2 regions of the Amycolatopsis sp. MJM2582 genome follow, and region 2 is predicted to be linked to the other one. Evidence: riboswitches for the same ligand, from Rfam matches in the RefSeq annotation. Region 2 holds a riboswitch; the other holds the start of a gene.
What was found. Region 2 has a riboswitch for glycine ahead of gcvP (aminomethyl-transferring glycine dehydrogenase). Riboswitches for the same ligand answer to the same signal wherever they lie in the genome.

Region 1: another riboswitch for glycine. It lies ahead of gcvP (aminomethyl-transferring glycine dehydrogenase); the one in region 2 lies ahead of gcvP (aminomethyl-transferring glycine dehydrogenase).

What each region holds. Positions count from the first base shown of each region.
Region 1 is NZ_JPLW01000002.1:565,223-571,018, forward strand. It holds gene ED92_RS12855 (bifunctional nuclease family protein) at 1-265, shown strand, start outside; gene ED92_RS12860 (TetR/AcrR family transcriptional regulator) at 344-988, opposite strand; gene ED92_RS12865 (MerR family transcriptional regulator) at 1,256-1,837, shown strand; glycine riboswitch at 1,884-1,985, shown strand; gene gcvP (aminomethyl-transferring glycine dehydrogenase) at 2,157-5,036, shown strand; gene ED92_RS12875 (nuclear transport factor 2 family protein) at 5,040-5,402, opposite strand; gene ED92_RS12880 (helix-turn-helix domain-containing protein) at 5,517-5,796, shown strand, end outside.
Region 2 is NZ_JPLW01000003.1:1,077,769-1,083,564, forward strand. It holds gene ED92_RS23880 (glutamine synthetase family protein) at 1-691, shown strand, start outside; gene ED92_RS23885 (gamma-glutamyl-gamma-aminobutyrate hydrolase family protein) at 672-1,385, shown strand; gene ED92_RS23890 (aldehyde dehydrogenase) at 1,382-2,746, shown strand; gene ED92_RS23895 (3-oxoacyl-ACP reductase) at 2,749-3,516, shown strand; glycine riboswitch at 3,857-3,950, shown strand; gene gcvP (aminomethyl-transferring glycine dehydrogenase) at 4,093-5,796, shown strand, end outside.

The DNA of each region.
Region 1 (5,796 bases), on a different contig from region 2:
TGAGCTGGAACAGGTCGTCATCACCGACCTGAAGGAAGGCACGTTCTTCGCGGAACTGGTCTTCGACGGGGACATCCGGGTTTCGGCGCGGCCGAGCGATTCGGTGGCGCTGGCGCTGCGGGTGGGGGTGCCCATCCACGCCGTCGACGCGGTGCTGGAGGAGGCGGGCCTCATCATCCCCGACGAGCAGGAGGACGAGGTCGAGAAGTTCCGCGAGTTCCTCGACTCGGTCTCGCCGGAGGACTTCCGCGGCGCGGACACCTGATCCCGAGAACTCGATCGAAGGGGCGGCGCCTGGTGGTGCCGCCCCTTCTTCGTAGGCGTTTGGTCCTCTGAATGCGGATCAGGCGGCGGTCGCCTTGAGGAACAGGTCCGCCAGCTCCCGGCCGTACCGCTCCAGGTCCAGCTTCGGATCCGCCGCGAACTTCGCCGCGACGCCGTCGATGGCCTGCGCGATCGACAGCGCCATCACGTCCGCCGCGAAGTCGCCGAAAGCGCCTTCCTGCTGGCCCTGGCGGAGCTGACGTTCGAGCCGTCCGGTCCGGAACTCCTCGACGAGCGGTGCCGACATGAACCAGCCCTCGGCGTCCGAGCCGCTCGAAGCCATCTCGACCATGACCCGCACCAGTTCCGGGTACGAGCCGAGGAAGGCGATCTCCGCCTCGATGTAGCCGCGCAGCAGCCCGGCACGGTCGGTCGTGCCCTCGATGCGCTCCTCGAGGAACTTGTCCTTCATCCCGGTCGCGGTGGTGACCACGGCCTGCATCAGGCCGGCCTTGTTGGTGAAGTGGTAGGAGATGATCCGGGTGCTGGACAGCCCGGCCCGCTCCTTGATCTTCGCGAACGACGTCTTGTGGTAGCCGAAGTCGGCGATCGTCGCGATCGCGGCCCCGACGATCTGGGCCCGCCGGGCCGCCTCGGTGACCGAGAGCCCCAGCTCCGCCTGAACCTCTTGCAGGGCACTTTGGGTAGAGGGATTTACTTGCATGAGTAAAAATTAACACGGCTGAGTAAATCCGGCAAGCGTACGGCCGAACGGGGGACTGTCCTCGACAAGCCTCAAGAAGAGCTTGAGGCCGACCGCGCGTCGCGTTGACCGGTTTGCCGGACGCGCTTACCGTCAATGAAGGTGAATCGCCAAGGTGTGATTCGGATGTCTGGGGCATTCGTCTTGACGAGGAACTCCGGTGCGGACTCCCGTGGGTCCGCGCGGCTTTGTTCGCCGGCCGCCAGGTCGGGCGAGGGGAGGCATGGCGTGGTCGAGGCTGGTAGCCCTCAAGAGCCGCTCGTTCCGGTCGCTGACGGCGAGCAGGGCGAGCTGTTCCCCGACTCTTCCCTCCCGGACGAACTCGTCGGCTACCGCGGCCCGGCCGCCTGCCAGATCGCCGGGATCACCTACCGGCAGCTCGACTACTGGGCCCGCACGAAGCTGGTCGCGCCGAGCATCCGCACGGCGCACGGTTCCGGTTCGCAGCGGCTCTACTCGTTCAAGGACATCCTCGTCCTGAAGGTGGTCAAGCGGCTGCTGGACACCGGTGTCTCCCTGCAGAACATCCGCGTCGCCGTCGATCATCTGCGCCTGCGTGGCGTCCGTGACCTCGCCAAGGTCACCCTGTTCTCGGACGGCACCACCGTCTACGAGTGCACCTCGCCCGAGGAGATCGTCGATTTACTCCAGGGCGGGCAGGGCGTCTTCGGCATCGCGGTCAGCGGCGCGATGCAGGAGATCAGCGGCACCATCCACGAGTTCCCGGCCGAGCGGGCCGACGGCGGCGTGATCGAAACGGTCACGCCGGACGAGCTCACGCAGCGCCGCAACGCCCGTCGCACCGGCTGATCATGAGGCCGCGCGAGCGGCAGGGTAGGCTCACTTCCGCGGTCGACGAATCCGCGCGGGAGAGACCGAGTCGATAACCGTTGAGCTCGGCGCCGAAGGAGCAAGTCCTCCCCGGAACCTCTCAGGCACCCTGGACCGCGCGGAAGAGACGCCTCTGGAAAGTGGTTCGCCAGGTCACAGCCTGGCGGCCCCGCCGACGGTGCAAGCCCGGCTCAACACTCGGGCGAAACTCTCAGGCGCCCCCTCGGGGGTACGGACAGAGTGGGGAGGGCCAGGACAATCCGTCCCGGCCCCACCCCCGCGTCTTGGGAGGTCCCCGATGAAGCCTGTTTCACTGGCCGCTCTCGAATCCGGAACCCCCTTCGCGGACCGGCACATCGGTCCCGGCGCCGAAGAGCTCGCGCGCATCCTCGACGTCGTCGGCGTCGCCTCCCTCGAAGAGCTCGCCGAGCGGGCCGTCCCCGCGTCGCTGAGGGAGTCCGCGACGCCGCCGGATCTGCCGCCTCCCGCCACCGAGACCGGCGCGCTCGCCGAGCTCCGCGCACTGGCCGCGCGCAACCGGCCGATGGTCCAGATGATTGGCCTCGGCTACCACGACACCGTGACCCCGCCGGTGATCCGCCGCAACGTGCTGGAGAGCCCGGCCTGGTACACCGCGTACACGCCGTATCAGCCGGAGATCTCGCAAGGCCGCCTCGAAGCGCTGCTCAACTTCCAGACCATGGTCGCCGATCTGACCGGGCTGCCGATCGCGAACGCGTCCATGCTGGACGAGGCGACCGCCGCGGCCGAGGCGATGACGCTGGTCCGCCGGGCGGGCAAGGCGAAATCGAGCCGGTTCGTGGTCGACGAGGACACCCTTCCCCAGACGATCGAGGTGCTGCGCACCCGCGCCGAACCGCTCGGCATCGACCTGGTGACCGCGGACCTGTCCCAGGGCATCACCGGGCTCGGGCTCGGCGGCGACTTCTTCGGCGTGCTGCTGTCGTACCCGGGCGCGTCGGGGGTCGTCCGCGAATGGGACCACACGATCTCCGAGGTCAAGGCGCTCGGCGCCGCCGTGGTGATGGCCGCGGATCCGCTCGCGCTGACCCTGCTGCGGTCGCCCGGTGAACTCGGCGCCGACGTCGCCATCGGGTCGACGCAGCGGTTCGGGGTCCCGATGGGCTTCGGCGGACCGCACGCGGCGTACCTCGCCGTCCGGCAGGGGCTCGAACGGCAGCTGCCCGGACGGCTGGTCGGGGTGTCGAAGGACGCCGACGGCGCCCCCGCGTACCGGCTCGCGCTGCAGACCCGCGAACAGCACATCCGCCGCGAAAAGGCGACGAGCAACATCTGCACCGCCCAGGTGCTCCTGGCGGTCATCGCGTCGATGTACGCGGTGTACCACGGTCCCGAAGGGCTGCGCGCCATCGCGAACCGCGCGCACCGGATGGCCACGGTGCTCGCGGCGGGCCTCGCCGAAAGCGGTGTCGACGTCGTGCACTGCGAATTCTTCGACACCGTCACGGTTTCCGTCCCGGGCCGCGCGGCGGGGATCGTCGGCACGGCGCGGGAACTCGGCGTCAACCTGAGGCTCGTGGACTCCGACCACGTCGCCGTCGCCTGCGACGAGACGACCACCCGTGAGCATCTTTCCCTGGTGTGGAAGGCGTTCGGCGTCGCGGTGTCCGATGTGGACTCGCTCGACGCGGACACCGCGGACGGCTTCCCGCCGGATCTGCGCCGCACCAGCGACTACCTGACCCATCCGGTCTTCCACGCGCACCGCTCGGAAACGGCGCTGCTCCGGTACCTGAGGGCGTTGTCCGACAAGGACGTCGCGCTCGACCGGAGCATGATCCCGCTGGGCTCCTGCACGATGAAGCTCAACGCCACGGCCGAGATGGAGCCGATCACCTGGCCCGAGTTCGCCGGTCTGCATCCGTTCGCGCCCGCCGAGGACGCTGCCGGCCTGCTCACCGTCGTGAAGGATCTGGAGCGCTGGCTCGCCGGCATCACCGGCTACGACGCGGTCTCCCTGCAGCCGAACGCCGGAAGCCAGGGCGAGTTCGCCGGACTGCTGGCCATCCGCGCGTACCACCGCGAACGCGGGAACGCCGCGCGTGACGTCTGCCTGATCCCGTCCAGTGCGCACGGGACGAACGCCGCCAGCGCGGTCATGGCCGGGATGCGGGTGGTCGTCGTGAAATGCGACGACGAGGGCAACATCGACCTCGGTCATCTCAAGTCCACTGTGGACGAGCACGCGGACGACCTCGCCGCGATCATGATCACCTATCCCTCCACGCACGGCGTGTACGAGGACACCGTCCGCGAGGTCTGCGCGCTGGTGCACGACGCGGGCGGCCAGGTGTACGTCGACGGCGCGAACCTGAACGCGCTGATCGGGGTGGCACAGTACGGGAAATTCGGCGCCGACGTCTCGCATCTCAACCTGCACAAGACCTTCTGCATCCCGCACGGTGGCGGCGGACCGGGCATCGGGCCGATCGGCGTCCGCGCGCATCTGGCGCCGTACCTGCCGAACCACCCGCTGCAGCCGGACGCCGGCCCGGCCACCGGGGTGGGACCGATCAGCGCCGCGCCGTGGGGGAGCGCGTCGATCCTCCCGATCTCCTGGGCTTACGTCCGGATGATGGGCGCCGAAGGCTTGAAGCGGGCGACGTTGACCGCGGTCGCGAACGCCAACTACGTCGCCAAGCGTCTCGCCGAGCACTATCCGGTGCTGTACTCCGGGCACGACGGCCTCGTCGCGCACGAATGCATCCTCGATCTCCGCGCGCTCACCAAACGGACCGGCGTCACCGTGGACGACGTCGCCAAGCGGCTGGCCGACTACGGGCTCCACGCGCCGACGATGTCCTTCCCGGTCGCGGGAACGCTCATGGTCGAGCCCACCGAGAGCGAGGATCTCGGTGAACTCGACCGGTTCTGCGACGCGATGATCGCGATCCGCGGCGAGATCGAGAAGGTCGCCGCGGGGGAGTGGCCGCTGGAGGGAAGCCCGCTGCGGAACGCGCCGCATACCGCGCGCTGTCTCGCGGGCGAATGGGATCGCCCGTACAGCAGGGAGATCGCGGTCTTCCCGGCCGGCTTCACCGCATCGAAGATCTGGCCCCCGGTGCGGCGGATCGACGGGGCCGCGGGGGACCGCAACCTCGTCTGCTCCTGTCCGCCGCCGGAGGCCTTCGCCTGATCGTCAGCCGGGCATCTTGTCGAGAAAGCCCAGCACCTGCTTGATCCGGCCGTCCTCGACGGTGATGACGTCGAAACCGATCGCCAGCGGCTCCTCAGCGCCTTCCGGGCCGAGGTACCACCGGAACCGCGCGATGTCGTGATGCGCGTCGGGCGCCGCGGGCAGGCTGAACTTCAAGCCCGCGAACTGGGCCTGCGCGCCGGCGATGAAGCCGTCGACCCCGTCGTGGCCGGTCACGGCGCCGAGCGGGTCGGTGTAGGCGGCGTCCTCGGTGAACACTTCGGCGATCAGGGCGCGGCGCTTGTCCGCGTCGGTCTCGTTCCACACGGCGATGTACTGCTCGGCGACGCGCTGGATGTCCGACATGGTGTCTCCTTGTTTCGTTGTGGGGTAACCGATGCCGCAACTCTGTCGGCCGGGAGCGGGTCCCGTCGATTACGCGGGAGGTAATGGCGGCTCCGCGCGCGGAGCCGTAGGTTCGTGATCGTGACGACCACAGTGAGCGCGGGCCGCCCCGTCGGCGAACTCCTCCGTGAATGGCGTGACCGCCGCCGGATCAGCCAGCTGGACCTCGCCATCTCGGCGGACATCTCCACCCGGCACCTGAGCTTCGTCGAAACCGGCCGGTCCAAGCCCAGCCGCGAGATGGTGCTGCGGCTCGGCGAACATCTGGAGGTGCCCTTGCGGGAACGCAATCAGCTGCTGCTGGCGGCGGGATACGCGCCCGCGTACGCCGAAACCGGTCTGGCCGCCCCGGAGC
Region 2 (5,796 bases):
GACCACCTGCGACAACCACAGCGTCTACAAGACCGGGTCGAAGGAGATCGCCGCGCAGGAGGGCAAGAGCCTCACGTTCATGGCGAAGTACAACGAACGCGAGGGCAACTCCTGCCACATCCACATCAGCCTGCGCTCGGCCGCGGGCGACCCTGTTCTGGCCGGAGACGGACCAGGTGGATTCTCGCCGCTGATGGAGCACTTCCTCGCCGGTCAGCTGGCCGGACTGCGTGAGCTGACCTACTTCTTCGCGCCGAACATCAACTCCTACAAGCGGTTCGTGCCCGGGAGCTTCGCGCCGACGGCCGTCGCGTGGGGCACGGACAACCGCACCTGCGCGCTCCGCGTCGTCGGGCACGGGGACTCGCTGCGCACGGAGAACCGCGTCCCCGGCGGCGACGTGAACCCGTACCTCGCGGTGGCCGCGCTGATCGCGGCCGGGCTGCACGGTATCGAGAACGAACTGGAGCTGGAGCCGGAGTTCCACGGGAACGCCTACGGTTCCGCCAAGCCGACCGTGCCGACCACCCTGCGGGAGGCCGCGGCGCTGCTGGACGGGAGCGAACTCGCGAGGACCGCGTTCGGGGACGAGGTCGTCGACCACTACCTGAACGCGGCGAAGGTCGAGCTCACCGCGTACGACGCCGCCGTCACCGACTGGGAGAGGATCCGTGGCTTCGAACGCCTCTGAACCCCTGATCGGGCTCACGTCCTATTTGGAACCCGCGAAGTTCCTGGTGTGGGAGACCGAAGCGGCGCTGCTCCACCGCGTCTACGTCGACGGGATCGTCGCGGCGGGTGGGATCCCGGTCCTGCTGCCACCGGTGAGCGAGGCACACGATCGGCTGATCTCCGCCGTGGACGGTCTCGTGCTCGTCGGCGGCGCGGACGTCGACCCGGCACGTTACGGCCAGGAGCAGCACGCGACGACGTACACCAGGCCGAACCGGGACGCGTTCGAGTTCGGGCTGCTGCGGTCCGCTTTGGACAGTGGGAAACCGGTGCTCGGCGTGTGCCGCGGGCTGCAGGTGCTCAGCGTCGCGCTGGGCGGCACGCTCGTCCAGCACCTGCCCGAGACGGTGGACAGCAAGGATCACCAACCCGCGCCCGCGACCTTCGGCACCACTACGGTGACGCTTGCCGAGGGCAGCCGCGTCGCGTCGATCCTCGGCACGGAGACCAAGGTGCCGTGTTACCACCATCAGGCGATCGACAAGCTCGGTGACGGGCTGGTCCCGGCCGGCTGGGCCGCCGACGGGACCATCGAGGCGGCCGAACTGCCCGGCGACGGGTTCGTCCTCGGCGTCCAATGGCATCCCGAACAGAACCCCGACGACATCAGGCTTTTCGAAGCGCTGGTGAAAGCTGCGAAGGAGCGCGAATGACCACGTTCGAGGTGATCAACCCCGCCACCGAAGAGGTGGTGAGGTCGGTCGAGCTGACCTCGGCCGAGGAGACCGACGCGGCGATCGCCCGCGCGCACGCGGCGTTCCCCGCCTGGCGCGCGGTGGCCCCCGCCGACCGGGCGCGGCTGCTGCGCCGGTTCGCCGACGCCGTCGACGCCGACATCGAGAACCTCGCCGCGCTGGAGGTCGCCAACGCCGGCCACACGATCGGCAACGCGCGCTGGGAGGCGGGCAACGTCCGCGACGTGCTGACGTACTACTCGGCATCGCCCGAACGGCTGAGCGGCAAGCAGATCCCGGTGCCCGGCGGTGTGAACATGACGTTCCACGAGCCACTGGGCGTGGTCGGGGTGATCGTGCCGTGGAACTTCCCGATGCCCATCGCGGGCTGGGGATTCGCGCCGGCGCTCGCCGCCGGGAACACCGTCGTGCTGAAACCCGCCGAGCTCACCCCGCTCACCGCGATCCGCCTCGGCGAACTCGCCCGCGAGGCGGGGATCCCCGAAGACGTCTTCCAGGTGCTCCCCGGCAAGGGATCCGTGGTGGGGCAGCGCTTCGTGGACCATCCGGCGGTGCGGAAGGTGGTGTTCACCGGCTCCACCGAGGTCGGCAAGCAGATCATGGCGGGCTGTGCCGCGCAGGTGAAGCGGGTGACGCTGGAGCTCGGCGGCAAGAACGCGAACATCGTGTTCGCCGATGCCGACCTGGAGAAGGCCGCCGCCACCGCGCCGTACGGCGTCTTCGACAACGCCGGGCAGGACTGCTGCGCGCGGTCGCTGATCCTGGTGCAGTCGAGCGTGTACGAGAAGTTCATGGAGCTGCTGGAACCCGCGGTGAACGGCGTCGTCGTCGGGGATCCGCGGCTGGAGGTCACCGAGATGGGCCCGCTGATCTCGGCGGGGCATCACGCGAAGGTGTCGTCCTATGTGGACGATTCCGCGCCGGTCGCCTTCCGGGGCAACGCGCCCGTCGGTCCCGGGTACTGGTTCGCGCCGACCGTCGTCACGCCGCCGGACCTGCGGCATCCGCTCGCGTCCGAGGAGATCTTCGGCCCGGTCGTCGCCGTGGTCCCGTTCGACGGCGAGGCGGACGCGGTGACCATGGCCAACCGGACCGAGTACGGGCTGTCCGGCTCGATCTGGACCCGCGACGTCGGCCGCGCCTTCCGCGTCGCACGCGGTGTCGAGGCCGGGAACCTGTCGGTCAACTCGCATTCGTCCGTCCGGTACTGGACGCCGTTCGGCGGGTTCAAACAGTCCGGGCTGGGCCGTGAGCTGGGGCCGGACGCCGTCGACGCCTTCACCGAGACCAAAAACGTCTTCATCAGCACGGAGGAATAGGAATGGTTCAGCGTTTCGAAGGCCGCGTCGCCGTCATCACCGGCGGCAGCAGCGGGATCGGCCTCGCCACCGCGCGGCGGCTGGCGAGCGAAGGCGCGAAGGTCGTCATCGGCGACATCTCCGCCGAGGCGGGCAAGGCCGCGGCCGACGAGGTCGGTGGCCTGTTCGTGCAGGCCGACGTCACCGACGCCGAGCAGGTCGAGGCCCTGTTCCAGACCACTGTGGACACCTTCGGCTCGGTCGACGTCGCGTTCAACAACGCCGGTATCTCCCCGCCCGAGGACGACTCGATCCTCACCACGGGTATCGACGCGTGGGAGAAGGTGCAGAAGGTCAACCTGACGTCGGTGTACCTGTGCTGCAAGGCGGTCCTGCCGCATATGCAGCGGCAGGGGAAGGGCTCGATCATCAACACGGCGTCGTTCGTCGCGGTGATGGGCGCGGCGACGTCGCAGATCTCGTACACCGCGTCCAAGGGCGGGGTGCTGGCGATGAGCCGGGAACTGGGTGTGCAGTTCGCGCGGGAGAACATCCGGGTGAACGCGCTGTGCCCGGGTCCGGTGAACACGCCGCTGCTCAAGGAACTGTTCGCGAAGGACCCCGAGCGGGCCGCGCGGCGGCTGGTGCACGTGCCGGTCGGGCGGTTCGCGGAGCCGGAGGAGATCGCGGGCGCGGTGGCGTTCCTGGCGAGCGACGACGCCTCGTTCATCACGGCTTCGCAGTTCCTGGTGGACGGGGGCATCTCGGGCGCCTACGTCACGCCGCTCTGACCCCCGCCCGCGTTTAGTCCTCTAAATGCGGTGCTCCTCGGGCTCCTCTGTCCGTGAAGGCCTCCTTCCCTACTCTCAAGGTAGGGAAGGAGGCCTTCACGGACTCGGGGCCGGCCGTCGCGCTCGGTCCTGGGGGCCGAAGGACGCGTTCCCCTCATTTCATGCCGTGAAGGGGTCCTTCACCCCAGGCCCAGCTGTGCCCGGCCCGCATTTAGTCCTCTGAATGCGGGCCGGAACTCGCGTGATCAGAGCCGGAACTCGCAAGTGACGTCGTCGGTGGGAAGTAGACGCGCGCTGAACAGGCCAGGTACGGTGTGCGCACAACTGCAGATCGGGCCGTCGAGCTGGAGCGGGAGAGCCCCCATGAACGTGGTGGGGCACCGAAGGAGCAAACTCCCCGGAATCTCTCAGGTACCCACTACCGCTTCACGCGAGGCCACTCTGGAAAGCAGGCGCGCAAGTGCGCCTCACCCAAGGTGAAAGCCACCCTCATCGGTGGTGAAACTCTCAGGTGCCATGACAGAGGGGGAGTTCCCAGCGCACCGGTCTATCCGGCGCCTGACCCAAGGAGCTCCCTTGACCAGTACGTCCTTCGACGACCGGCACATCGGCCCCTCGGAGTCCGAGCAGGCCAAGATGCTCGCCGAGGTCGGCTTCGGCAGTCTCGATGCCCTGGTGCAGGCCGCGGTGCCGTCCGCGATCCGCGTCACCCGCGACCTCGACCTTCCCCCCGCCGCGTCCGAAGAGGACGCCATCGCCGAGCTTCGCGCGCTCGCCGCGCTCAACAAGCCGATGACGCAGATGATCGGCCTCGGCTTCCACGACACGGTCACCCCGGCGGTCATCCGCCGCAACGTGCTGGAGAACCCGGCCTGGTACACGGCGTACACGCCGTATCAGCCGGAGATCTCGCAGGGCCGTCTCGAAGCCCTCCTCAACTTCCAGACCATGGTCTCCGAGCTGGCCGGTCTCGCCACCGCGAACGCCTCCCTGCTCGACGAGTCCACCGCCGTCGCCGAGGCCGTCATGCTGATGCGCCGCGCGTCGAAGGCGAAGTCGAACAAGGTCGTCCTCGACGCCGAGTGCCTGCCGCAGACCATCGCCGTCGTCCGCACCCGCGCCGAGGCCATGGGCGTCGAGGTCGAGGTCCGCGACCTGCTCACCGGCCTGCCGGAGGAGTTCTTCGGCGTCGTCGTCCAGTACCCGGGCGCTTCCGGCGTGCTGCGCGGCGCGGGCTTCTACTCCGCCATCTCCGAGACCGCGAAGGCCGCCGGCGCGCTGTACACCGTCGCCGCCGACCTGCTCGCCCTCACCCTGATCACCGCGCCGGGTGAGTTCGGCGCCGACATCGCCGCCGGTTCCACCCAGCGCTTCGGTGTCCCGCTCGGCTACGGCGGCCCGCACGCCGGGTACATGGCCGTCCGCGCCGGGCTCGAGCGCTCGCTGCCGGGTCGCCTGGTCGGCGTGTCGGTCGACGCCGACGGCAACCCCGCGTACCGCCTCGCCCTGCAGACCCGCGAGCAGCACATCCGCCGCGAGAAGGCCACCTCCAACATCTGTACCGCGCAGGTCCTGCCCGCCGTGCTCGCCGCGATGTACGCGGTCTACCACGGTCCGGACGGCCTCAAGCGCATCGCGACCCGCGTCCACGAACTCGCCGCCGGACTGGCGGGAGCCCTCCGTGAGGGTGGCGTCGAGGTCGTCCACGAGGGCTTCTTCGACACCGTCCTCGCCCGCATGCCCGGCCAGGCCGAAGCGGTCGTCGCGGTCGCGCGCGAGAACGGGATCAACCTCGGCCCGGTCGACGCCGACCACGTCCGCATCGCGGTCGACGAGGTCACCACGCCCGCGATCATCGCCAAGGTGCTCAACGCGTTCGGGATCGAAAACCCGGCCGGAAGCGCCCAGGCCCTGCCCGCGGGCCTCGGCCGCCAGAGCGAGTACCTCACCCACGAGGTCTTCCACTCGCACCGCTCCGAGACCGCGATGCTGCGTTACCTGCGGAGCCTTTCGGACCTCGACTACGCGCTCGACCGCGGCATGATCCCGCTCGGCTCCTGCACGATGAAGCTCAACGCCACCACCGAGATGGAGCCGATCAGCTGGCGCGAGTTCGCAGGGATCCACCCGTTCGCGCCCGCCGACCAGGCCGAGGGCTACCACACCCTGGTCGAGCAGCTGTCCGGCTGGCTCGCCGAGGTCACCGGCTACGACAAGGTGTCGCTGCAGCCGAACGCGGGCAGCCAGGGCGAGCTCGCCGGTCTGCTCGCGATCCGCGCG